DNA from 3 places in the Paenibacillus hamazuiensis genome. Region 1 is predicted to be linked to each of the others. Evidence: riboswitches for the same ligand, from Rfam matches in the RefSeq annotation. Region 1 holds a riboswitch; each other region holds the start of a gene.
What was found. A riboswitch is a leader RNA that binds a small molecule or an ion and turns the genes downstream of it on or off. The one in region 1 is predicted to bind cyclic di-AMP.
Positions count from the first base shown of each region.

Region 2: linked by a shared signal. The riboswitch ahead of MYS68_RS28830 (3D domain-containing protein) and the one ahead of MYS68_RS18915 (APC family permease) in region 1 are both predicted to bind cyclic di-AMP.
Region 3: linked by a shared signal. The riboswitch ahead of MYS68_RS11560 (CAP domain-containing protein) and the one ahead of MYS68_RS18915 (APC family permease) in region 1 are both predicted to bind cyclic di-AMP.

Region 1 covers NZ_JALRMO010000001.1:4,348,012-4,356,020, reverse strand. The annotation lists gene MYS68_RS18925 (ArsB/NhaD family transporter) at 1-1,111, shown strand, start outside; gene MYS68_RS18920 (hypothetical protein) at 1,124-1,417, shown strand; cyclic di-AMP (ydaO/yuaA leader) riboswitch at 1,554-1,707, shown strand; gene MYS68_RS18915 (APC family permease) at 1,815-3,647, shown strand; gene MYS68_RS18910 (alkaline phosphatase family protein) at 3,966-5,909, shown strand; gene alaS (alanine--tRNA ligase) at 6,255-8,009, shown strand, end outside.
Region 2 covers NZ_JALRMO010000001.1:6,573,787-6,581,795, reverse strand. The annotation lists gene MYS68_RS28845 (AbrB/MazE/SpoVT family DNA-binding domain-containing protein) at 129-383, opposite strand; gene MYS68_RS28840 (HD domain-containing protein) at 858-2,141, shown strand; gene MYS68_RS28835 (TatD family hydrolase) at 2,210-2,977, shown strand; cyclic di-AMP (ydaO/yuaA leader) riboswitch at 3,208-3,372, shown strand; gene MYS68_RS28830 (3D domain-containing protein) at 3,712-4,797, shown strand; gene rnmV (ribonuclease M5) at 4,903-5,448, shown strand; gene rsmA (16S rRNA (adenine(1518)-N(6)/adenine(1519)-N(6))-dimethyltransferase RsmA) at 5,476-6,357, shown strand; gene yabG (sporulation peptidase YabG) at 6,433-7,293, shown strand; gene veg (biofilm formation stimulator Veg) at 7,517-7,792, shown strand; gene MYS68_RS38670 (small, acid-soluble spore protein, alpha/beta type) at 7,924-8,009, shown strand, end outside.
Region 3 covers NZ_JALRMO010000001.1:2,616,431-2,624,439, forward strand. The annotation lists gene MYS68_RS11550 (alpha/beta hydrolase) at 1-377, shown strand, start outside; gene MYS68_RS11555 (malate:quinone oxidoreductase) at 510-2,027, opposite strand; cyclic di-AMP (ydaO/yuaA leader) riboswitch at 2,342-2,476, shown strand; gene MYS68_RS11560 (CAP domain-containing protein) at 2,483-3,139, shown strand; gene MYS68_RS11565 (FUSC family protein) at 3,211-4,251, opposite strand; gene MYS68_RS11570 (AbfB domain-containing protein) at 4,353-5,723, opposite strand; gene MYS68_RS11575 (hypothetical protein) at 5,859-6,566, opposite strand; gene MYS68_RS11580 (ABC transporter ATP-binding protein) at 6,611-7,618, opposite strand; gene MYS68_RS11585 (oligopeptide/dipeptide ABC transporter ATP-binding protein) at 7,600-8,009, opposite strand, start outside.

The sequences.
Region 1 (8,009 bases):
GCTCGGGCTGCTCATCGGCATGATGGTGATCGTCAGTATAACGGCGGATACGGGGGTATTCAAATACATCGGCGTCTGGTCGGCGAAAAAAGTGAAGGGCGATCCGGTGCGCCTCCTTATCGCTCTAGGCTTGGTAACGGCCGTCGGCTCGGCGTTTCTCGACAATGTCACGACCGTGCTGCTGATGGTGCCGGTGACCTTCAGCATTACCCGGCAGCTGCAGGTGAATCCGGTGCCGTACCTGATCTCGCAGATCATGGCTTCCAACATCGGGGGCACCGCAACGCTGATCGGAGATCCGCCGAATATTATGATCGGCAGCGCGGTGAAGGAACTGACCTTCATGGCGTTTATCCATAACCTGAGCCTGATTGCCTTCCTCATTTTATTCGCGACAATTCCGCTGTTGGTCTGGATTTACCGCAAGCAGCTTAAGACGACGGAGGAGCTGAGGCTGAGCGTCATGGATCTCGACGAGAAGGCGGAGATTACCGACCCGAAGCTGCTCAGGAAGTGCCTCGCCGTATTGGGACTTACGATCGGCGGATTTTTCGTGCATCAGATCGTTCATCTGGAATCCGCAACCGTCGCTTTGGCCGGCGCCTTTCTGCTGCTGCTGCTCACCGGCGAGCACCATATGGAGGAAGCGCTCGCCAAAGTCGAGTGGACGACGATCTTTTTCTTCGTCGGTTTGTTTGTCCTCGTCGGAGGTTTGATTGAAACCGGGGTCATCGCGAAGCTGGCGCAGTATGCGATCGATGTCACCGGAGGCGATGTGGCCAAAGCGTCATTCCTGATTTTGTGGATGAGCGCGATTGCTTCGGCATTTTTGGACAATATCCCTTTTGTGGCGACGATGATTCCGATGATTCAGGAGATGGGGCTGATGGGGGTCGACCGCCTGGAGCCGTTGTGGTGGAGCCTGGCGCTCGGCGCATGTCTCGGCGGGAACGGCACGCTGATCGGGGCCAGCGCGAATTTGATCGTAGCCGGTTTGTCCTCCAAGGAAGGGCACCCGATTTCGTTTATGACCTACCTGAAGATCGGCTTCCCGCTTATGATTATGTCGATTGTGATCGCTAATCTGTATATTCTTATCCGATATTTGTGAGGTGGCGATGCTATGATCTCATACGATTATGACAAGAAATGCCTGGAGATTTCGGAAAAAAGTAACGGTCCCGACACGGAGTTTCGCATTCGGATTTTATCTCAAGACCAGGACGGGCAGGAAGCGGCTCAGGCGCTTAAGAAAATTCGCTACGATTTCGAGCGGAACGACGTGCTGACCGATGTTTTGTTTTACGTTCACCCGAATCGCGATTACCAAATTATCGTGCGGAAGGACTATTATTTGGACTTCATGCTCAGCTTATTTAAATACGGCCTTTTGTCACAAATCAGCCATAATTCGTGAGAGAATGCAAGCAAAGGTGAGAGCAAAAGCTATGTAAGCGTTATTTTCAGCCGCCGTGAATAACGCCAACGTCAAGCTGATCTTTTTCCTGTTTTACTTTCCTTCATACGGGGAGTAAACTTCATTTTGCAACTGAATATGAAAAACGCTGAATTTTCCCTGAAACCATTCGGGAAAAGCGGGGGAACCAAACGAAATATGGGGTGAATCGGGCGTCATCCGCGCCCGTAGAGCTGCTTCTCACGGCTCGAATCCGACAGCTAACCTCGTAAGCGCTCGTGGGAAGGATAGAACAACCGGTGACAAAAACACAAGGTGCTACCCTTGTGTTTTTTTGTTGTGCGCTCATCCTGCAGCGATATTCAGGCAACGATAACAGGAAAAAGGATTGGATGAGATGACTGAGTATACGTTGAAAAGGCTGTTATTCGGAAAACCGCTTAAGACCAGCGAGCTAGAATCGGAAAAAATGCCGGTTTGGAAGGCGCTGCCGATCCTGTCGTCGGATGCGCTCTCCTCCGTGGCTTACGGCACGGAGCAAATATTGCTGGAGCTGGCCACCGTCGGGATCGCCGCGTTTTATTTTTCGCTGCCCGTGGCGATCTCGATCATTTTGCTGATCGGCATTCTGGTAATGAGCTACCGTCAGGTGATCGAAGCGTATCCGCAGGGCGGCGGCGCCTATATGGTCGCCAAGGAAAACTTGGGTATGACATGGGGACGCCTGACAGGGGTGTCGCTGCTGATCGACTATACGCTGACGGTAGCCGTCTCGATATCGGCCGGCGTTCAGGCGATTACCTCCGCTTTTCCGCAGGCGGTGCCTTACATCGTCGAAATCACCCTTTTGCTCGTATGGCTCATGGTATGGCTGAACCTTCGAGGCACCTCCGAATCCGGCAGCGTGTTCGCCCTGCCGACTTATTTCTTTATCGGCTGCGTGCTGCTGCTGCTCGGCAAAGGCGCCTGGGACCTTGTCACCGGCGCCGAAGCGGTATCGACGGAACTGGCGGTGCCTGAGGTAATGCCGCAGGGGTTGACGCTGTTTGTTCTGCTGAAAGCTTTCTCCTCGGGCTGCTCCGCTGTGACCGGGATCGAGGCGATTTCCGATGCGGTGCCTCATTTCCGCACGCCTTCGACAACCAACGCCAAGCGCACGCTCGTATCGCTCGGAGCGCTGCTGTCGGTCGTCTTCGGCGGTATCACTCTACTGACGCTCGCCTACGGCATAGCCCCGGATCCGCAGGGACATACGTCGGTGCTGTCGATGGTGACGGAGCATGCATTTGGCCGCGGCACGGTGTATTATGCGACGCAGTTCGCGACCATGCTGATTTTGACGTTGGCGGCGAACACCAGCTTTAACGGGTTTCCGATACTGGCGTCGATCATGGCGACGGACAAAAACTTCCCGCGCATGTTCGCCAATCGCGGGGACCGGCTTTCCTACAACTACGGCATCGTGACGCTCGGCATATTGGCCAGTATATTGCTGATTATCTTCGGCGGCAAAACCGATGCGCTGATTCCGCTGTATGCGATCGGGGTGTTTCTCTCCTTTACGCTGGCGCAAAGCGGACTTGTCCGAAAATGGTTCACGGAAAGGCCTAAGGGCTGGCGGCGCAAGCTGACGATCAACGGAGTCGGAGCGCTGTTGTCGCTTGTCGTGCTCATTATTTTCAGCGTCACCAAATTCGCCGAAGGCGCCTGGATCGTTATTTTCATTACGCCGATCCTGCTTATTTTTATTACGAAAATATACCGCCATTATGAGGATCTTGCCGCGGAACTGCGCATATGTCTGGACGACCCGGTTCCGCAAAAGGAATCGGTCATCATTATTCCGATCGCCGGCATTCACCGGGTCGTGCAAACAACGATCGCCTATGCCAAATCGCTTTCGCCGAATGTGATCGCCTTTTATGTGGCGTTTAACGACGAGGATGAAAAGAAGATGGAGGAGAAATGGGAAAAATGGAATCCGGGCGTGCGGCTTGTCATCTTTAAATCCCGTTACCGCGCGATCATTAAGCCGCTTATCGAATTTGCGGACAGAATCGATTCGCACGTCAGCGAAAGACAGACCGTCATGGTGCTGCTCCCCGAATTCATTACTCGCAAATGGTGGCACAGGCTGCTGCACAACCAGTCGGCGCGGCGCATCCGGTCGAAGCTGCTGAAACGCAAAGATATGATCGTCGCTACGGTTCCCTACCATTTGCATGATTAAACCGGCATCCTGCAGCACGGCGTTATTTTCCGGCGAAAAAGAGAAGCCCCTTCTGCCATCAGGCGGAAGGGGCTTCGTCTTGAGGTTTTGAGGTTGGGATTCCATGTTCATCCGCTTTGGCAAGCAGAATGATGAGGTTGGCTGTTGGTAATGAAAATCATTATCAATTGATGATTTTATTTTAATATGGATGAGAATCATTGTCAATAGGAAAATCACATTACTTTTCCGGTTCGTTAGTGTCTCCCCACGTCAGGGAAATATGTGATATACTGGCGTTATTATCCTGTTTACTGGGTAGAAACGGAGCAATTTCTGATGAAGCAAGCATTGATGCCGGCACCCGCTTCGGCGGGATACAAAGATCTTCTGCGCGAAGGAAAGCTTTTTACGCCGATTTTCGCAACCGCCGTTTTTTTGCTTTACCATATGCCTGACTTCGGGCTGGGATCGTTTTGGAAAGCGGCGGGACTCGGTTTTCTAGGCCTCTTTCCGTTATTCGCAGCTTACTATATATTCGATTTTCCGCTGTTTTTGCGGAACTACTTATGGATTCCGCTGGCCGCTTTTTTGCTCATATGGCAGGCAACCGTCGTTTCATTGGCTGCTTTGACCGTCGTGCTTTATTTATTGTTTGTCGCGTTGTTTTACGCGCCTTCACGTTCACGTCTGCAGAGCCGTTCCTTAAGGCCGAATGTGCTGCACCTGTGGAAGCTCGCTTTGAAAAACAGCGATTCGACAAGCGGAAACGTCCAGGAGCAGCTGCCCAAATGTTTGCTGCTGGTTATGCTGTGGGACAAGTTCGCCGAATTCGGCGTTCAAGGACATACCGATTCGGGCGGCCGTCTGGCGCTCGTCGGATTTGCGCTTTGCATCGCCGTATACGGCTGGGCGATTCACCGGTATTTGTTCGACTGGAAGCCCGCCGAATCAAACGGGCCTACCCGCGGGCGCTTCCCGGCAGGCGGCGCGGCGATGGCCAAAAAGGTGATCGTCATCGTCATCGGCGGTTTGCGCAAGGAAAGCTTTGCTTCGGCGGAGACGCCTTTCCTCGACTACTTATGTGAAAACGGTACGGAGTACACACATATGCAAACGGTCTATCCGGCTCGCAGCACCGTCAGCTTCACGTCGATGCTGACCGGAACTTACCCGCGCGAGCACGGGGGCGGGACGGGCCTAATGAACAAGATAGGCCTTCGCGAGGAAACGATTTTCGATGCGCTGCGCAAGGTTGGAAAGATCGGGCTGCTCGTCGGAAGCGCTCCATGGCTGAACTCGCTGGGCGAAGATGGCGAACAGGCGGCTGCGGGGCGGCATAACGGCAGTGCGGACCGCAGCGTTATCGCACGGGCCAAACGTATCATGACGGAGCAATCTCCCGAACTGCTGGTCGTTCATTTGACCGAAGCGGAGCTTGCCGGGTACCGCAGCGGCATATCATCTGACGAATATGTGCAAAAAATCGAAGAAACCGACGAGCTCGCCGAAGAGTTCGTTCATTGGCTGAAAAACCGGGGTTATTTGCGGGACAGCGTGCTCGTCGTTTGCTCCGACCGCGGGCTATCGGAAGGCTTCGGCGGGCATGGCCATATGGATGAAAACGAACGGTTCGTGCCGTTTTTCCTGTTCGGTCCGCGCATCAAGCGGGGGCTGAAGGTGGGTACGTCGTTTTCGCTCATTTCGCTCGCTCCGACCGCGGCATATTTGCTCGGAGCGCCTTATCCGGGGCGAAGCCGGGGGGACGTGCTGGCCGAGGGCATGGATATGACGGAACGATGGGAGTTGGAAAGGCCGGCAAAGGCGGCGGCGAAAGCGGCGCCAAGGGTGCAGACGGAGGAAACGGAAGACGATGTCCCTGTGCGCATCGCGGCGGAAGAGCCTCGCGGAGCGCAGCCGGCTGAGTTCGCCGAACGGCCGGTTCCCGCATGGAAAGCGGCGGTGAAGCCGGCGGATTCGGCGGAGCCGGAAATCGCTGCCGCGCTGGCGGAGGAGACCGCGCCGGAACCGGCGGAACTGGCCGAACCGGACGGCGAAACCGTGCCGGAGCCGGCCCGGGCTGCCGAAACGCCGGAACCGGCCGCAAGGAAGGAACCGGAAGCGACTTCGGCGCCTGAAGCAAAATGGGAGTCGCTTGTGGCGAATCCGCAGGAGCTCACTTCGCCGACGGGCTGGAAACGGCCTAGAGCCGATTATGTGCCGCGCAAAGTGAAAATCGCTCCTCCCGACGAAGAACGTACGGACGATGAACACCAAAGTTGACATCGCTTCGCCGTAAGCTTATAATTTCCTGTAATAACCGTGATTTATATGAAAAGCGTTGAAGAAAACAAGTAAGCCATAGACCGTTAGGCAGAGACGAGGTTTTGGCCGGAATTCGTCCGTAAGGATGCCAGCCAGCTGCGAGAACCTCGCTAATGAAGGATGGCCGAAGCTCTTTCGGAGCGCGGATGCAGCAAACATTCGCCGGCCGGACCCGTTAACGTCCGCAAGAGGAGATTGCGCTTAACCGTACGAGGCGCGCAATAACCAGGGTGGTACCGCGAAACTGATTCGTCCCTGCACGCAGCAGGGGCGTTTTTTAATTTTTAAGGAGGCCAATAAAGTATGAAAGCAGCAGAAATTCGCAAAAAGTGGCTTGACTTCTTCGCCAGCAAAGGGCACAACATCGAACCGAGCGCCCCGCTCGTGCCGCATAACGACCCGTCGCTTCTGTGGATCAATGCGGGAATGGCGCCGCTCAAGCCGTATTTCGACGGCCGTGTCGTGCCGGACAACCCCCGGATCGCCAACTCGCAAAAGTGCATCCGCACCAACGACATCGAGAACGTCGGCAAAACGCGCCGGCACCATACGTTTTTCGAAATGCTCGGCAACTTCTCGATCGGCGATTATTTTAAGGAGGAAGCGATCACGTGGGCGTGGGAGTTTCTGACCGACCCGAAATGGATCGGGTTCGATCCGAATCGCCTTTCGGTTACGATTTATCCCGAGGATACGGAAGCATTCGAATTTTGGAACAAAAAGATCGGCTTGCCTGAGGAGCGCATCTACAAGCTGCAGGACAACTTCTGGGACATCGGCGAAGGTCCGTGCGGACCGTGTACAGAAATTTTTTACGACCGCGGCGACAAATACGGCGATCTTAACGATCCGGAATGCTGGCCCGGCGGCGAAAACGAGCGTTTCCTCGAAGTATGGAACCTCGTGTTTTCGCAGTTCAACCATAACAAGGACGGCAGCTATACGCCGCTTCCGCAAAAAAATATCGATACCGGGGCCGGTCTCGAACGGTTCGCTTCGATCCTGCAGGACGTCGATTCGAACTTCGATACCGACCTGTTCCAGCCGATCATTCAGAAGACATGCGAGCTGGCCGGGGTACAATATCATGTGAATCCGGACCACGATGTGGCGCTGAAGGTGATCGCCGACCACATCCGAACCGTAGCATTTTCCGTGGGCGACGGCGTGCTTCCGTCCAACGAAGGACGCGGTTATATCATCCGCCGTCTGCTGCGCCGCGCGGTCCGTTACGGCAAGGTGCTCGGCATGGATAAGCCGTTCTTATACAAGCTGACATCCATCGTCGGCGACATCATGGGCGTCTATTATCCGGAGGTTGTGGAAAAACGCGAGTTTATCGAAAAGGTGATCCGCACCGAAGAGGAGCGTTTCCACGAAACGCTGTCCGACGGGCTGACCATTCTCGAAGAGATGACATCCCGCGCCAAAGCGGAAGGACGGACGCAAATTTCCGGACCGGACGCGTTCAAACTGTACGATACGTACGGCTTCCCATTCGATCTCACCGAGGATTTCGCCGCCGAGAAAGGCATGACGGTCGACCGCGACGGCTTCGACAAGGCGATGCAGGAGCAGCGTGAGCGCGCGAGGGCGGCTCGTCAGGAATCGGAAAGCATGAAGGTGCAGGGCGGACCGCTTGCCGATTTTACGGTTAAAAGCGAATTTGTTGGATATAATGAATTGGTAACAAGTGCTAAAGTGATTGCGATCGTTCACGAAAACCAGTTTGTCGATTTGGTCGGCACCGGCGAAACGTGCCAGGTCATTCTCGACCGGACGCCGTTTTACGCGGAAAGCGGTGGTCAGGTAAGCGATCACGGCGAAATCGTCAGCGGAGACCTGAAGCTGAAGGTGGACACCGTAAGCAAGGCGCCGCACGGGCAGCACGTGCATACGGTCATTGTCGAATCCGGCGTACTCCGTTCCGGTGAGACGGTGGAAGCGCGCGTATCCGAGGAGCTCCGTCAGGACATCGTGAAAAACCACACGGCGACGCACCTGCTGCACAAAGCGCTGAAGGAAGTGCTCGGCGAGCATGTCAACCAGGCCGGCTCT
Region 2 (8,009 bases), 2.2 Mb from region 1:
TTATGCCGGGCAACCTGCACAAAAAAAATCCCTGATGTCGGGTTGCCCGGCATCAGGGAATAGAGGAGATATGAAAAAGGTTAGAATTACCGTAGTTGTGGTGATGTCTCTATTATAACCTATTTTTCTTATTTTGTCACAGGTATTGGCATTTCGGTCAAACAATCTTGGCAAACAATTTTTCCCTTGAAATAAGTGACATTTTCAGCGTTGCCGCAAAAAATACAAGCCGGCTCGTATTTTTTAAGCATGATGCGCTCGCCGTCAACATAAATTTCCAGGGCGTCCTTCTCGCCGATACCGAGTGTTCTGCGCAGCTCGATCGGAATAACGACCCGACCCAACTCGTCAACTTTTCTTACGATGCCTGTGGATTTCATCATATATAAATCCCCTCTCCAATAATTAAATGACTTGAAATAAAATCGTCAACATTCGACATATTTCTCATTCCTTATGATACCAACCATTCCCAAATGTGTCAACCTACTTTTCAAGCATTTCTATAAAAATTTTCAAAATCGAGGAGAAGATTGACAGCGGCGGTTCTTTGGAATATTTTCGAGAACCCTTGTCCCGCAAGGCAACTGCCAAAAGCGCCTTTGCTTTTATTCTAAAGTAGACGAACCGCAATTGCAAATGCAACTATTCTAGATATAGCACAATTGGAAGAGTAGAGCAAGATAATTCGACAAAAATATCATCGACAGACAAAGGCGAATTTGTCGAAATGCCACGATAATCCGGGATAGGGCTCGGATATGGGTTTCGTTTCCGATAAATTTAGCGTATGCTTAGTAAAAAGAGACAAGATCTGCTAATTCGCTGGCAATCCAGCTGGACGAGGTGATCGAACCGTGACTTTGCTCAAGGAAGAAAAAGTGTTTAAAGACCCTGTGCATAAATACATTTATGTGCAGGACGAAACGATCTGGGATCTCATCAATACGAAAGAGTTTCAAAGGCTTCGCCGCATCCGCCAGCTCGGCACTTGCTTTCTTACTTTCCATGGAGCGGAGCACAGCCGGTTTTCCCATTCGCTCGGCGTATATGAAGTAACGAGAAAAATCATCTCCCAGTTCGAAAGAAACCAATATGAAGACTGGCCGAAGGAAGAGCGGCTGCTCTGCTTGTGCGCGGCGCTTCTTCACGATGTCGGGCACGGTCCGTTTTCCCATTCCATTGAACGCACGTTCGGTACCCACCACGAGGAATGGTCCTGCCGGATCGTTCTCGGGGATACCGAAGTGAACGAAGTGCTCAAGCGGGTATCGCCGACGTTCCCGCAGCAGGTAGCCGGAGTGATAGCGAAAACGTACCGGCAGGAAATCGTCGTCAGCCTTGTCTCAAGCCAACTGGATGCGGACCGTATGGATTATTTGCTGAGAGATGCCTATTTTACCGGCGTCAATTACGGCACCTTTGATCTTGAGCGCATTTTGCGAGTTCTGCGCCCTTACAAGGGACACATCGTCGTCAAGGAAAGCGGCATGCATGCGGTTGAGGACTACCTGATGTCCAGATATCAAATGTACTGGCAGGTGTATTTTCATCCGGTAACGCGCAGCGCCGAAATTATATTGAACAAAATTTTCCAAAGAGCCAAACAGCTGTATGAAGAAGGGTACAGATTTCAATTTATGGTGCGGCCTCTGCTTTGCCTGTTCCAGGGTGCGCTTACCTTGCAGGATTATATTTTGCTGGATGAAGCGCTGATGCAGACTGTCCTGATGCAATGGACCCTCGAAGATGACGGCGTGCTGGCGGACCTGAGCCGGCGCTTTCTGGAGCGCGACCTGTTCAAATATGTGACGATGGACCGGGTTGACACCGGGCTGATGGAGCAGCTTCGGACAAACATGCAGGAACACGGCATAGATCCGGCGTTTTACCTGGAAATTGATTTTCCTTCCGACATGTCGTATGATGTGTACCGTCCCGGCGAAAATGACGAAAAATTGCCGATACTGCTGCTCGATCAACGCGACGTTCTGACGGAAATTTCCCGCAAGTCGGAAATTGTCCGGTCCATCAGCGGCATTCAACTGGGCAAATATCATTTGTACTATCCGGCCGAGCTGGCGGAGCGGCACACCGATCTGATTCCCCGCGAATTGCATAAGCTGTTCGATCCGGAATGAGACTTCGTTTAAGTAAAGGAGAACCAAATTAGCGCTAAACATTATAATAGAAAAAAAAGGAGAACCGCATGCTCATCGACACGCATACACATCTGAACGCCCGCCAATTCGATGAAGATCGACAAGAGGTCATCGAGCGGGCGATTCAGAACGGAATAAGTCGAATCGTTAATGTCGGATTTAATCGGGAAACGATCCCTTCCTCCATTCAGCTCGCCGAACAATACGAATTCATCTATTCGACCGTCGGGTGGCACCCGACCGATGCGGTCGATATGACGGAGGAAGATCTTGCCTGGATCGAATCGCTTTGCAGCCATCCCAAGGTGGTGGCGATCGGCGAGATCGGTCTTGATTATTATTGGGACACGTCTCCCAAAGACGTACAGCATCGGGTGTTTCGCGAACAAATTCGGCTTGCCCGCAAGGTAGGCAAGCCGATCGTCATACATAACCGGGACGCTCATCAGGACATCGTAAAAATCCTGCAGGAAGAGAAGGCCTCCGAAGTCGGAGGAGTGATGCACTGCTTCTCGGGCAGTTGGGAAACGGCCAAGCAATGCCTCGATATGAACTTCTACATTTCGTTCGGCGGGCCGATTACATACAAAAATGCCAAACAGCCAAAAGAAGTGCTCGCCCAGGTGCCGATGGACCGATTGCTCATCGAGACGGATGCCCCGTATTTGACTCCGCATCCTTTTCGAGGAAAGCGCAACGAGACCGGTTATGTGCGTTTGGTTGCCGAAGCCGCTGCCGAAATTAAGGGCATTCCGCTGGAAAATTTGGCTCACGTTACCACGGTAAACGCCATTACATTATTCGGGATTCGTTAAGTTTTTGTGTGGGTAAAGGGTGCCCTTTTTTGTTCGCAATTGAGATATACGGAGAAATAATGAGTATTTGTGGGGTTAACGCCAGAAAAAAGTGGATTATATTCGATCAATTGGCTGAAAATGATCTAATTTTCCAAAAATACGCCTTGATTTGCCGAGTTTGTATGCTTTACAGTTCCGGCGATACGGCGTAAACTACACAATAACAAAACCAAATTACCATTTACCATTTTTCCAGAACGCTGAGTTTCCAAGTGGGAAACGGGGGAACCAATCGGCGGCAAGCCGGTTCATTTTTTTGGGGTGAATCCTGAGCATTCCTCAATGCTTTGGGTAGGGCGACTCTCACGCCCGAATCCGTCAGCTAACCTCGTAAGCGTAACGAGAGAGGTAACGATTGTCGTGTCTGTTTGAATTTGCTTGCAATTTCAAAGTCACGGGAAGAGTCCTCTTTCCTGTGGCTTTTTTGTTGCCATTTTTGGCTATACGATTGAGAGGGTATTTTGTCCATGCCTTTCTAAAGGGCGGACGCCAAGGAGGTGGCGGCTGCAGTTATCCCAAGCGTACACGAGTTGCTGCGGGAAATTCAGTTAAATTATTCACAAAATGCAAAACAAATTTCCATAGTCGCGTCAGATGAAATCATGCGTTACACTCGGGTGGCGGGGCTTTGAAGGAGGACCGAACAAGTGGGCTCAATCCAAACGGAAACCCATGTAAGACGATCATCCAGCATGTCCTTCGCATTGCGATGGAAGCATGAAAACATGAGATCGATTCTCATTGTAGCGGCATTTTCGATCGCTATGACTTTCATGTTCATGATGTTGTTATACGGGACCGCAATCAAGCGGGTTACCGTGGTTGTTAACGGCCAAGAATCCGTTGTCCAGACAAGACAATGGGAACTGAGCCGGCTGCTGGATGAACAAAATATCCAGGTCGGGGAACACGACCGCATTTCCGTTCCGCTTACGGCAAGTCTCAAAAACGGAGACCGGATCGTCATCGACCATACGAAGCCCGTTCAGCTTACGGCGGATGGGGAAACGAAGACGGTATATACGACGGGGCAAACGGTAGAGAGCGCGCTGAAGGATTTGAATATTTCCGTTGGGGAGCTGGATAAAGTGATTCCTGCCGCCGACACCGCGCTTGCGGACAATGCAGCCATTCAAGTGGTGCGTGTGAAGAAAGAAACCGAGGATTTTACCGAAACGATCCCTTACGAAGTGGTTAAAAAGAATGATGCCCAACTGCTCAAGGGCAAAGAGCAGACCGTTCAGGAAGGCCAGGAAGGCGTCGTCCTGAAGACGAAAGAAAAGGTGTACGAAGACGGCAAACTTGTTTCCGAGGAAATTGTCAAAGAAGAAGTACAATCCGAAAGCGTCAATAAAGTGGTGGCCGTCGGCACGAAAAATCCGGTTATTGCCTTATCCGCTTCTTCTCCCAATATGGACGAAGTGACGAAAAGCGGGGTTACATTTGGATATAAGCAAATTGTCAAAAACATGACGTTGACCGCCTACACGGCAAGTGCAGGTGGCAAAAGTGCCAATCATCCGCAATACGGGCTCACCTCGACGGGGACCCGCGTGACGGAAGGGCGTACTATCGCCGTAGACCCGAAGGTCATTCCTCTTGGATGGTGGGTGTATATCGAAGGTCTCGGTTTCCGCAGAGCAGAAGATATCGGCAGCGCAGTAAAGGGGAACATCATCGACGTTTACTTCGATAGCGCCGATTACGCGACAAAATTTGGAACTAAACGCGGATATACCGTGTATATCATCGGTCCGAAGAAGCCGACCGCAGATTAACGGCTGCCGGATTTGGGGTATACTGATGCATATAGATAACGAGAAGTCGGGAAGAGGCTGAGCGCCTCTTCTTTTTCGCTTTGCAGGAGAGGACGAGCATGGGTTATGATCAAGGAAATCATTGTTGTGGAGGGTAAGGACGATACGGCGGCCATTCGGCGGGCCGTGGAGGCGGAAACGATCGAAACCGGCGGATCGGCGATCAATAAGGACGTCATCCAAAGGATTCGGCTGGCTCAGCAGCGCAGGGGAGTCATCGTGTTTACAGACCCGGATCATGCGGGCGAACGGATCCGCAAGATCATAACGGCCAAGGTGCCGGGATGCAAGCATGCTTTCCTGCCGCAGGAGCAGGCGGAGAAGAACGGCGACATCGGGGTGGAAAACGCCTCGCCTGAAGCGATCCGGTATGCCCTCTCGCACGTACGGACCGATTATGAAGCGGGCGGCACGGAAATCAGCTGGAGCGACCTGATCGACGCGGGGCTGATCGTTCACCCCCAGGCGGCGGCCAGAAGGCTGGAAGCCGGCAAGCTGCTCGGCATCGGGTACTGCAACGGGAAGCAGTTTTTCAAACGGTGCCGGATGTTCCAGATTACGAAAGAAGAGTTTGCGGACGCGATGCGCCGGGTATTGGACCAATTTGAGTAAAGAGGGTTACGGATGGAGACGACAAAGCTGAGCGGCGACGAGCTGATCGCTACGCCGAAACGTACGCAGGATTTGATTCGCAAGCATGGGCTTACCTTGAAGAAAAGCTTGGGGCAAAACTTTTTGATCGACCAAAACACACTGCAAAAAATTGTCGGCGCCGCGGAGCTGGACGCTTCGAAGGGAGCTCTGGAGATCGGGCCGGGTATAGGCGCGTTAACCCAGCACTTGGCGGTGAGGGCCGGAAAGGTCGTTGCCGTGGAGATTGACCAGCGGCTTATTCCCATTCTGCAGGAGACGCTGGAGCCTTACCCGAATGCGACGGTAGTTCACGGAGACGTGCTTGAGACGGACCTTGCGAAGCTGTTTGCCGAGAATTTTCAGGGGGTATCCCGGGTCAGCGTGGTTGCCAACCTTCCCTATTACGTGACGACGCCGATCATCATGAAGCTTCTGGAGGACAAGCTGCCGCTGGAGAACATCGTCGTCATGATCCAGAAGGAAGTGGCGGAACGCATGGCGGCCAGACCCGGGAAAAAGGATTACGGAAGCTTGAGCATTGCGGTTCAGTATTACTGCGAGCCGGAGCTTGTCGCCGTCGTGCCGCATACGGTGTTTATCCCGCAGCCGAATGTGGACTCGGCCGTGATTAAACTGAAGGTGCGGGACCGCCCTCCGGTGGAGGTGGCCGATGAGGCGTTTTTCTTCGAGGTCGTTCAAGCGGCTTTCACTCAGCGCCGAAAAACGATATACAATAACCTGGGCAGCCGCTTTTTCACCAAAGAGACTAAAACGGAGCTGGAGAAGCTTTTGCAGCAGCTGGACATAGATCCTTCCCGCCGGGGGGAAACGCTCAGCATCGAGGAATATGCGCGTCTGAGCGGCGCCCTCCGGCAATTTCTCGGGTAAACCCGGGATATAGGAGTAATTTCCCTCACCAAACGCCCACCCTCGCCATAAGATAGACGAGGAGGCGATATGGCCATGAAGCAAGGAGATCTTGTCATCCGAAAGTCTTACGGCGGGGATGTGCTGTTTAAAATACAGGAGTTCCGCTCTACCCATGCGATCCTGAGAGGCGTCGATTACCGGCTTCTCGCCGATTCGCCGGTTGCCGATCTGGAGGTAGCCTCGGGACAGGAGCTCATCCCTTATTATTTATCCAATCATCCGGAGATGAACAAAGCGATGCAGCGGCTTAAATCGCAAATCGCGGAGGTAAACCGGGAAGTCCCAAACCCCGGAGCGATCAGTCAAGGGAGCGTGCCGTCTTACTTCGAGCTCCCCGGGAAGGTGCTTCATTTGGACGGGGATCCGATGTATTTGCGGAAGAGCTTGAGCCTGTACGGCGAGCTCAAGGTTCCGGCGGAAGGATATTATGTGCCCGAAGCGGGTATGGCCGAGGCGCTGTACCGTCTGCTCCCGCAAACGAATCCCGATATCGTCGTCATTACAGGACATGACGGCATTCTCAAGCACCGCAGAAACGATGTGGGCAATCTGAGCAGCTACAAAAACTCCCACAACTTCGTCAATGCGGTGAAAGTGGCCCGCCAATATGAGAAAAACCGCGACACGCTGACGGTCGTCGCAGGCGCCTGCCAATCGCATTTTGAAGCGCTGCTTCAAGCGGGCGCCAACTTTGCCAGCTCTCCCGCCAGAGTGCTCATTCATGCGCTGGATCCGCTATGTATAGCCGCGAAAGTTGCGTATACGTCGGTAAAAGAAACGGTTAACATCAGGGACGTTATCAGCCTCACCAGCAGCGGCCTGGAAGGGCTGGGCGGCATCGAATCGAGAGGAAGCCACCGAATCGGCTTGCCCAAAAGTCCGTATTATGCGTAATTTTCAAACGCCGTAAAGGCGTTTTTCTTTTGTGAAAAATAAGCGATTTTGAATTTTGTGAATTTTTTGTGAACGAAAATAAGGGGTGTTGATGAAAAATAGCGCCATTATAGGCAAAAAGGGCATTGACATCCAGTTTGTCATGCTGCTATAATATTTGTCTTTGTTTGACATACTACCTCTATTGGGTTATAATTAACAAGGAAAGAGGTGGTAGTGGACAATGGCAAAAAATGCGCTGTTGGAAATCAAACGCAGTTTGGAACCTCATGTCGGACAGAAGATTATGTTGCGAGCGAATGGTGGTCGCCGAAAGACGATCGAACGTTCCGGTGTTTTGGAGGAAACCTACCCTTCGGTTTTTATTGTAAAGCTGGATCAAGAGCAAAACGCGTTCAAGCGAGTCTCTTACAGCTATGCTGACATTTTGACGGAATCCGTGGAAGTTACCGTAGTGAATGACGACGGACAACTCCGTATTACGTATATTCAACACTGATGTCAAACGGCCCCCGACCAGGCGGGCCGTTTTCTAATTTCCGGAGTAGCCTTCCCTTGCACCCGAATCGTATGCAAAAAAACGGTTTTTCACATACTAACACCAATTCGACTAAAGGAGGATTACCCACGATGGGACGCAGAAACAGACGCGGCGTAATGTCGGAAAGCTTTAAATATGAGCTGGCGAAAGACTTGGGATTTTACGATACGATTCA
Region 3 (8,009 bases), 1.7 Mb from region 1:
TCGACTCGGCAGATCAGATCAGTGCCAAACCGGATTTTATGGTTCTGTGTTATCCCTGCATTTCCTTGAACGGCTGGGACGGGAAAGATAAGGACTTCCCTACCCCGCTTATGGAAATGGTGAAAAAGTACAGCACCGATGAACTGGTTACGAAGGATACGCCTACATCCTTTATCATGGTTGCTGACGACGATACTACAACCCCGGCGGAACACAGCGTCAGCTTCTATCTTGCCCTGCGAAAAGCACGTGTCTCTGCGGAGCTGCATGCGTATAAATCGGGAAAACACGGCTTTGGCATGGGTACGACCAAGGGTCCTGTGCAAGGCTGGACTGCGGCATGCAAAAGTTGGCTGGAAACCGTAACCGCCATGTAGGCACTTCTCACATCGATGCAATCAGTTCCTTCAATTTTGACTCGTCTTGGTCTGCAAGGGTCGAAAAAAGCCGACCCTTGGGCCGGCTTCGATGTATAGCTTATTTGCGCAAAAGCTGCACTGTTTCCCTCTTTACGATACGGTTCGGCTTGCCATCTGTACCGGTACTTTTTCACTGAGACCGAGTATCCGCGCTGTTGAAGCATGAATGTCTTGGATAAGTTCCGGGTGTTTCAATAGCGAAATGCCGTAAGAAGGTATCATTTCTTTTATTTTCGGTTCCCACGTTTTTATTTGCTGCGGGAAGCATTTTTTTATAACTTCAAGCATGACGGAAACGGCGGTGGAAGCACCTGGGGAAGCGCCAAGCAAGGCGGCTATCGAGCCGTCGGCAGCGCTGATAACCTCCGTGCCAAATTGCAAAGTTCCTTTGCCGGCAGCCGTATCCTTAATAATTTGCACACGCTGGCCCGCGACCAGCAAATCCCAATCCTCGCTTTTGGCATTCGGTACGAATTCCCGCAGCTCTTCCATACGTTGTTCCTTCGATAACATCACTTGCTTGATCAGGTATGCGGTCAGTGAAGCATTTTTTACGCCTGCCGCCATCATCGTTACGAGATTGTGCGGTTTGACGGAAGTTATCAAATCAAACATCGAACCGAATTTTAAAAATTTTGGCGAGAATCCGGCAAACGGTCCGAATAACAACGATTCCTTGTTGTCGATATATCTTGTATCAAGATGCGGAACAGACATCGGAGGCGCGCCGACCGCTGCCTTGCCATATACTTTGGCATGATGCTGCGCTACGACGTCCGGGTTTTGACACACCATAAATAGTCCGCTAACCGGAAATCCGCCGATTCCTTTTCCTTCCGGGATGCCGGACTTTTGCAGCAGATGCAGGCTTCCTCCGCCGCCGCCGATAAAGACGAATTTTGCCGTATGCCGTTCGACCGCACCGCTGTCGATGTTACGAACTTTCAATTCCCATAAGCCGTCGCTCGTACGTTTAATATCATCCACATTATGTTTGAATTTTATGTCGACATTTTTACTTTTTAAGTGGGCGAACAACATGCGCGTCAAAGCGCCAAAATTGACATCCGTTCCGGATTCGATTCTGGTAGCTGCTATAGGTTTATTCGAGCCCCGGTCCTTCATCATAAGCGGAATCCATTCCTTCAGTTTATCCGGATCGTCGGAAAACTCCATCCCTTGGAACAAGGGATTGCCCGACATCGCCTCAAAACGTTTTTTAAGAAATGCAACGTCTTGTTCCCCTTGTACGAAACTCATATGAGGTAGCGGCATGATAAAATCTTGCGGATTACGAATCAAATTGCTTTTTACCAGATAAGACCAAAACTGCTTGGAAACCTGGTATTCTTCATTCACTTTAACAGCTTTGCTAATATCGATGGTTCCGTCCGACTTTTCCACGGTATAGTTAAGCTCGCACAATGATGCGTGGCCGGTACCCGCATTATTCCATTCGTTAGAGCTTTCCTCTCCTGCGCTTGCAAGCCTCTCAAACACTGTAATTTCCCAGTTCGGTACTAATTCTTTCAGCAGTGACCCTAAAGTTGCGCTCATAATTCCGGCACCAATCAAGATAACGTCTGTTTTAGTTTGTCTGTTGCTCATATTTACCGTCCCATCACGCTAGTATTTGAAGAAAAAAATGGTGGCGCCTGTGCGTAGGCTTCCACAGCAAGCCAGGGTGCGACCAGGTCACACCCCTTTTCCGGCTCTATTTTAACCCTATGGATTAAACACGTCTTTACTATTATATGATAGTTATAAGCCATACGACAAGAAGCGCGACGAAGAAACCTAATTCGAGCAGATTTTACCTATAGAAGTGCTGGAAAGTTTTGATCAATGAAGCTTACGGACAAGCGTGCTACAATGGAACGAACTCAGGCCCAGGGCACCGTTTTGCCTTTATTTGGGGCTGAGTGCTAATAAGGCCGAAGCTTCGTCAGAAAGCGCGGGGGACCCATTTACCGGGGTGAAGCCACTCACCATGGCGGGGTGTTTCCTCTTTGACCCTAATCCGTCAGCTAACCTCGCAGGCCGTAAAAAAAGGAGAGATTCGTATCATGAAGATGAAAAAAGTCATCATCGCGGGTGCGCTTGCACTCAGCATGGTCGTCGGAGCCGGAGCGGCATCCGCGGCATCAACGTACACCGTGACCGGACAGGACACGATGTGGAAAATTGCAGTAAGGCAGGGCATCCCGCTCAGCACACTGATCCGCATGAACCCGCAGGTCGCGAACCCGAACATCATTTGGCCCGGCATGAAGCTGATCGTCCCTGGCACTGCTGCGCAGCCTAGCGCTCCGGGAACCGGGAACTCGGCGGCCCCGTCTTCCTCCTCCCAGTCCGCTTATGCGGATCAAGTCGTCGCTCTCGTCAATCAAGAGCGCGCCAATGCCGGAGTAAAACCGCTCGTTGTCGACCAAGCTTTGGCGGCAATGGCCCTCGATAAAGCCAAAGATATGTACAATAATCATTACTTTGATCATACGTCGCCAACCTACGGCTCCCCGTTCGATATGATGAATTCTTACGGCATCAGCTACACCTACGCGGGCGAAAATATCGCGATGGGCCAGAAGACGCCGCAAGAGGTCATGAACGCCTGGATGAACAGTCCCGGCCATAAGCAAAACATTTTGAGCCCGAATTACACGAAAATCGGGGTCGCCTATTATAATGGCGAGTGGGTGCAGGAGTTCATCGCGAATTAATGAACGTATTCCCAAAACAAAAAAGCAAAGCCAGGCATGCTCATGCAAGCCTGGCTTTGCTTTTTCCATACTTATCCTTCTGAACCGGCCGGTTCATGGTCATCCGTGTCCATGCACTCTACCAGACGATCCAATCGAATCAACTGATACCCGTAATCGTAAATCGCCGCGGCGACGATAAAAAGCCGCAGCGAACCGTCTCTGTCTTCGTTGTAGCAGTTTGTCGCGTGCTTCATGAACGCATCGTTCGCTTCCTTGACAGACGCGGAGTTCCAGCTTTCCGGCTTTACCTTTTCCTCAAATTTGAGCAAAATATGCTCGTTGAACTTAATCAGCTTTTCCAAATGCCGGTCATAGCTCATATCGATGTCCGGTGTCCGCTCCGATTGAAAGTAATGCTCATGTACATCCTCCAGCACCTCGTAGCCTTTCTGCAAACATTGCAGCAGCTGCTTGTACACAACGATCTGACGCGTCCGTCGGTACTTAGCCCGCTTCAGCTTCTTCAGCTCCTCTTCCAGCAGCTTATATTTATCCGTAAGCGAGTGCAGAGCATCCTCCAGCTCCTGCTTTTGTTCCCGAAACACCTTCTCTTTCATCTCATCGGAAATGGCGGTGCGAAGCAGCAAGGACAGCTGATTGAAAACCGAATGGATCTGCTTGTTGAATTGCACCTTCGGATCCGGGGGCATGAATGCAATATTGAGCACAAAAGCCGATAATATCCCGATCATGCTGAGCAGGAAGCGGTTCAGTGCAAATTCCCACTGTCCGGAAGCCTCCATCACCGCCACGACCGTCACCAGCGTCAAACCGACGGACTCTCCCATCCCGATTTTCATACAGAGCATGATGACGAGGATGCAGACGACGCCGATGGCGATCGGCTCCTTTGAGAAATACGTTCCGGCCAGCAGCGCAATAACGGCGCCGAGCGTGTTCGTCTGCACCTGCTCGAGGAAATGCCGCCAAGACCGGTATATCGAGGGCTGCAGCGCGAAAATGGCCGCCACCGCGGCAATCACCGGCGGGGAAAAATGAAGCCATGTGCTGACGTACAGGGACAGCGTGACAGCGATTCCTGTCTTGAGCATGCGGGCTCCGAATGTCATGGTGTCCCCTCCTTGGACTGTTTGTACTTTTCATATTGTACCAGAGGAAGAGAACCAATCCAATCGATAGTTACGGCTGGATGGATGAAAAACCGGAACTATTATCGTATGATGAAAGTTGCATCTCTGCGGTCCAAATCGCTGGAAACCGCTTCGCTATAAAGCAAGCTATTGCGATGTCTGATGTATCTGCCGGGGAAATTATAGGATTCGAAGGATGCCAGATTGCTGTCGGCAAGCCCCGGTACTTTATAGAAGGTTGCATCGGCCAGGTACAAAGCATTGTTGCTGTACGGTTCCCGCCATATCTCCCCGTTCTTGTGGCGCAGAAATTCACCCGGGAAATTTACGGACTCGAAAGAAATGGCGTTCGGATCCGCCAAGCCCTTCACGATTCTCCATTCCGCATCGGCGGCAGGGCTGACTCCGGAATCGATTCTCCCCCTGCCGCTCGCGTGGCGGATAAAGGCGTCGCTGATGTTGGAAGCTTCTATCCGATTAACCTTTCCGGCTGTGAACGGATTCTTCGTATAGGTCGTGCTGAAATTGCCCAGATTGCTGAAATAATTGGAAATCAGGCTAGCCGGATCCAGGGCCAAGTAACCGCGCGGCACTTTGTCGTCCTTGTCGTCATAGCCCCATGAAGCATTGGCCATATTGGGCCCCTGCCCGTTGTCTCCATAGTGCGTCCCCCACAGCGCAAAGGTTTGCGGATCAAAACGATGGTCCCAAAGACCTTGCGGCGCAAAAATGTCTACAAGCTGATACTTAACGTCCCGGTCATTCCCGCCGGAAGGAACTTCACCTGTGGTTTTGCTCGGATAGTAAAGCAGGACATCCGTATTGGTATAAAGATTCCCATCCCAAGCTTTAATCCCGTGTCCCTTGGCTTCCTGAAAAATGACCGGATGGTCGTAGCCGTCGTACGGCAGCATACGTACGGTGCCGTCGATGGTCTCTTGACCGTTCTTCAGGGGACTCCCGGCAGGGGTGAAGGAGAAGAAATCGGTATGGGATACGGTGACCATGGCTTCCAGAGTGCCGTAATCGGAACCGTCCTTGCGAACCGACAGAAGAATGCCCTCCGAATCGTTCTCGTGTTGGTCCAACCCGAAGAAATCGACATCCGTCCAATCCCGCGGGTGGAAATAATTGTATCCGATGAACCAGTGAGTGCTTGTTTCAACTACGGAATAGTAGGCTTTGCCGATGAGCCGATTATGATCAACATGAAGGTTTTCCCAGTTGTTCAGCGTATTCCAGTCACCGTCATAATCAACGGCGGTCAAATAATCCGCCTCATAATCGCTGCTGTCCGTATCATGATAATTCAAAGGGGCCCAGCGGTACGCAAGGTCCAGGTCGCTGACGGCAGCGTGAGCATTTTTCGGCAGCGCCACAGCCCCCGGGAACAACAAAGTTAGCATAAGTACAACCAAGGCAAAATTTCTAAACATAACATTTAATTTCATGCTTGAATTCACTCCTTTTCCATAAAAAGGTTGTTTTATGCCTTAGCCAAGATGAAGCATAACGAGTCGTCGCAGCATCGTGAAGCTTAAGCCCTTACAATACCAGCGGGCATCACCCCCTTTCACGGCGAATCGTTACTTGGAGTTTGCGGCAGCCCCTCCGCTTATGATCTCATCCTCGCAGCCCAGCTCCCGCAAACAATCCAGAATGCGAACCGGAATATTTCGCCATAGCTCCGGCCAACTTACGTACAAACTATCTTCAAGTACGTATTTGTTGAAAATCATCGAAGGGATAAAAGCTTTTGTGCGCAAATATTGCTCTACCCGCCGATTAATCAAGGGGGTCGATTCGAGTCTCCCTTTGAGCACATCGGTAATGATCATACCGTGAGTTCCGGCATCTCTAGAGGTGCAGGTAACGAGATTGGGCAGTAATTGAAAGTAATCCGGATGAGGCATAAAAGCATGCTTTCCGGGCTGCGAGTACAGCTTCACCTGATTCCCTTCCAAATTGCTGCGGTCCTTAAGCAAACCTTTGAAAAAGCTTCCGTGGAAGCTGGCCTCGCAGTCCAGCACCTCGCCGCTCTCCCCTACATAAATCCACACATGCTCCAATTCGTAAAGATGCTGAATATCATAATCCCAGTAGATGGCGTACTCCATGATCGTCCTCAGGGGCGCACCGTCCCATTCAAACACCCTGCGAAAGGAGGCTGAAGCTTCGCCGGGTACATAATGGGAAATGCCGACCATGACCGGGAAGAAAGGTTCCCTTTCGTCGAAGTAAATCAAGGGGGCGTATGTTTTCGCCAATTCAAAATTGATTTCCATAGAGTTCATACGGATCTTCCTCTCTTTGAGAATAATCGTTTCTCGTATACCGTTTATACTCCCCTTAGCTGCAGCTCGGAAGCGAAGTGACAGGCTGCATAATGCCCGGGGGCGATCTCCTGCAGTTCCGGCGCGCTGACCGCGCATTGCTCTTTCCGATAAGGGCATCGGGTATGAAAGGCACAGCCTGAAGGGGGGTTCGCCGGATTCGGCACCTCGCCCTTTAAGATGATCCGCTCATTTTTCACACCCGGTTCAGGCTTCGGTACGGCGGACAGCAAAGCTTCGGTGTACGGATGCTTCGGCGCGGCATATAGAGAATCGGTATTAGCCAGCTCTACGATTTTTCCCAGGTACATGACTCCTACGCGGCTTGAAATATGCTCGACGACAGATAAATTATGGGATATAAACAAATAAGAAATTTGAAACTCGTCCTGCAAGTCGCTCAGCAGGTTAATAATTTGCGCCTGAATGGATACATCCAAAGCCGAAACGGCCTCATCGCATACGATCAGCCTCGGCTGACTAACCAGCGCGCGGGCTATGCTGATGCGCTGACGTTGTCCCCCTGAAAACGCATGGGGATAACGTCTCAAATAAGAAACGTTAAGTCCCGTCTTCTCTGCGAAATAACGCACCCGTTCGTCGATTTCCGATTTGCTGAGCTTTCCAAGGGCGGCAAGGGGCTCGCTAATAATGTCGTACACGGTCATCCGCGGATCGAGCGAAGAGTACGGATTTTGAAATATCATTTGGATATCTCTGCGGTACTCCTTGTACTCAGCCCCTTGTATCCGCAAGAAGTCCACTATGCGCCCCCCTTCCGTATGATAGAGGACTTCCCCGGAGGTAGCGTCGATGCCGCGGACAATGCAACGGCCTAAAGTCGATTTGCCGCAGCCGGACTCCCCGACCAGGCCAAGAGTTTCTCCTTTGCCGATGCCGAAAGAAACGCCGGATACCGCTTTTACCGTCGCTTTCGTCGTTTGGCCGAACCAACCGGATTGAATTTTGAAGTGTTTGGTTAATTGTTTGACCTCTATAACGGTTTTGGACATTCGGAGTCACCTGTTTCTTCGGTTAGATTGTCAATTGAATGTTTATGTCCGTCAGCGTACAGAAAGCATCTGACCGTGTGGTCCGAAGAGAGCCGGGTTATCGGGGCCTCCCGCCGATCGCAGAGACCGGGAATCCGTTCCTTGCACCGGTCGTAAAAACCGCAGATGGGCGGCAAATCGATCGGTACCGGAACCGTTCCTTCGATGGATTCCAACCGCTTTTGCTTCTTGCCGATCTTCGGGACCGATCCGATGAGACCTTTCGTATACGGGTGCATCGGACGGGAGAAAATGTCGCTTACTGAAGCTTTCTCGACGATTTTGCCAAGGTACATGACGGCAACCTCATCGCACATTTCCGCCACCGTAGCCAAATCGTGGGTGATGAACA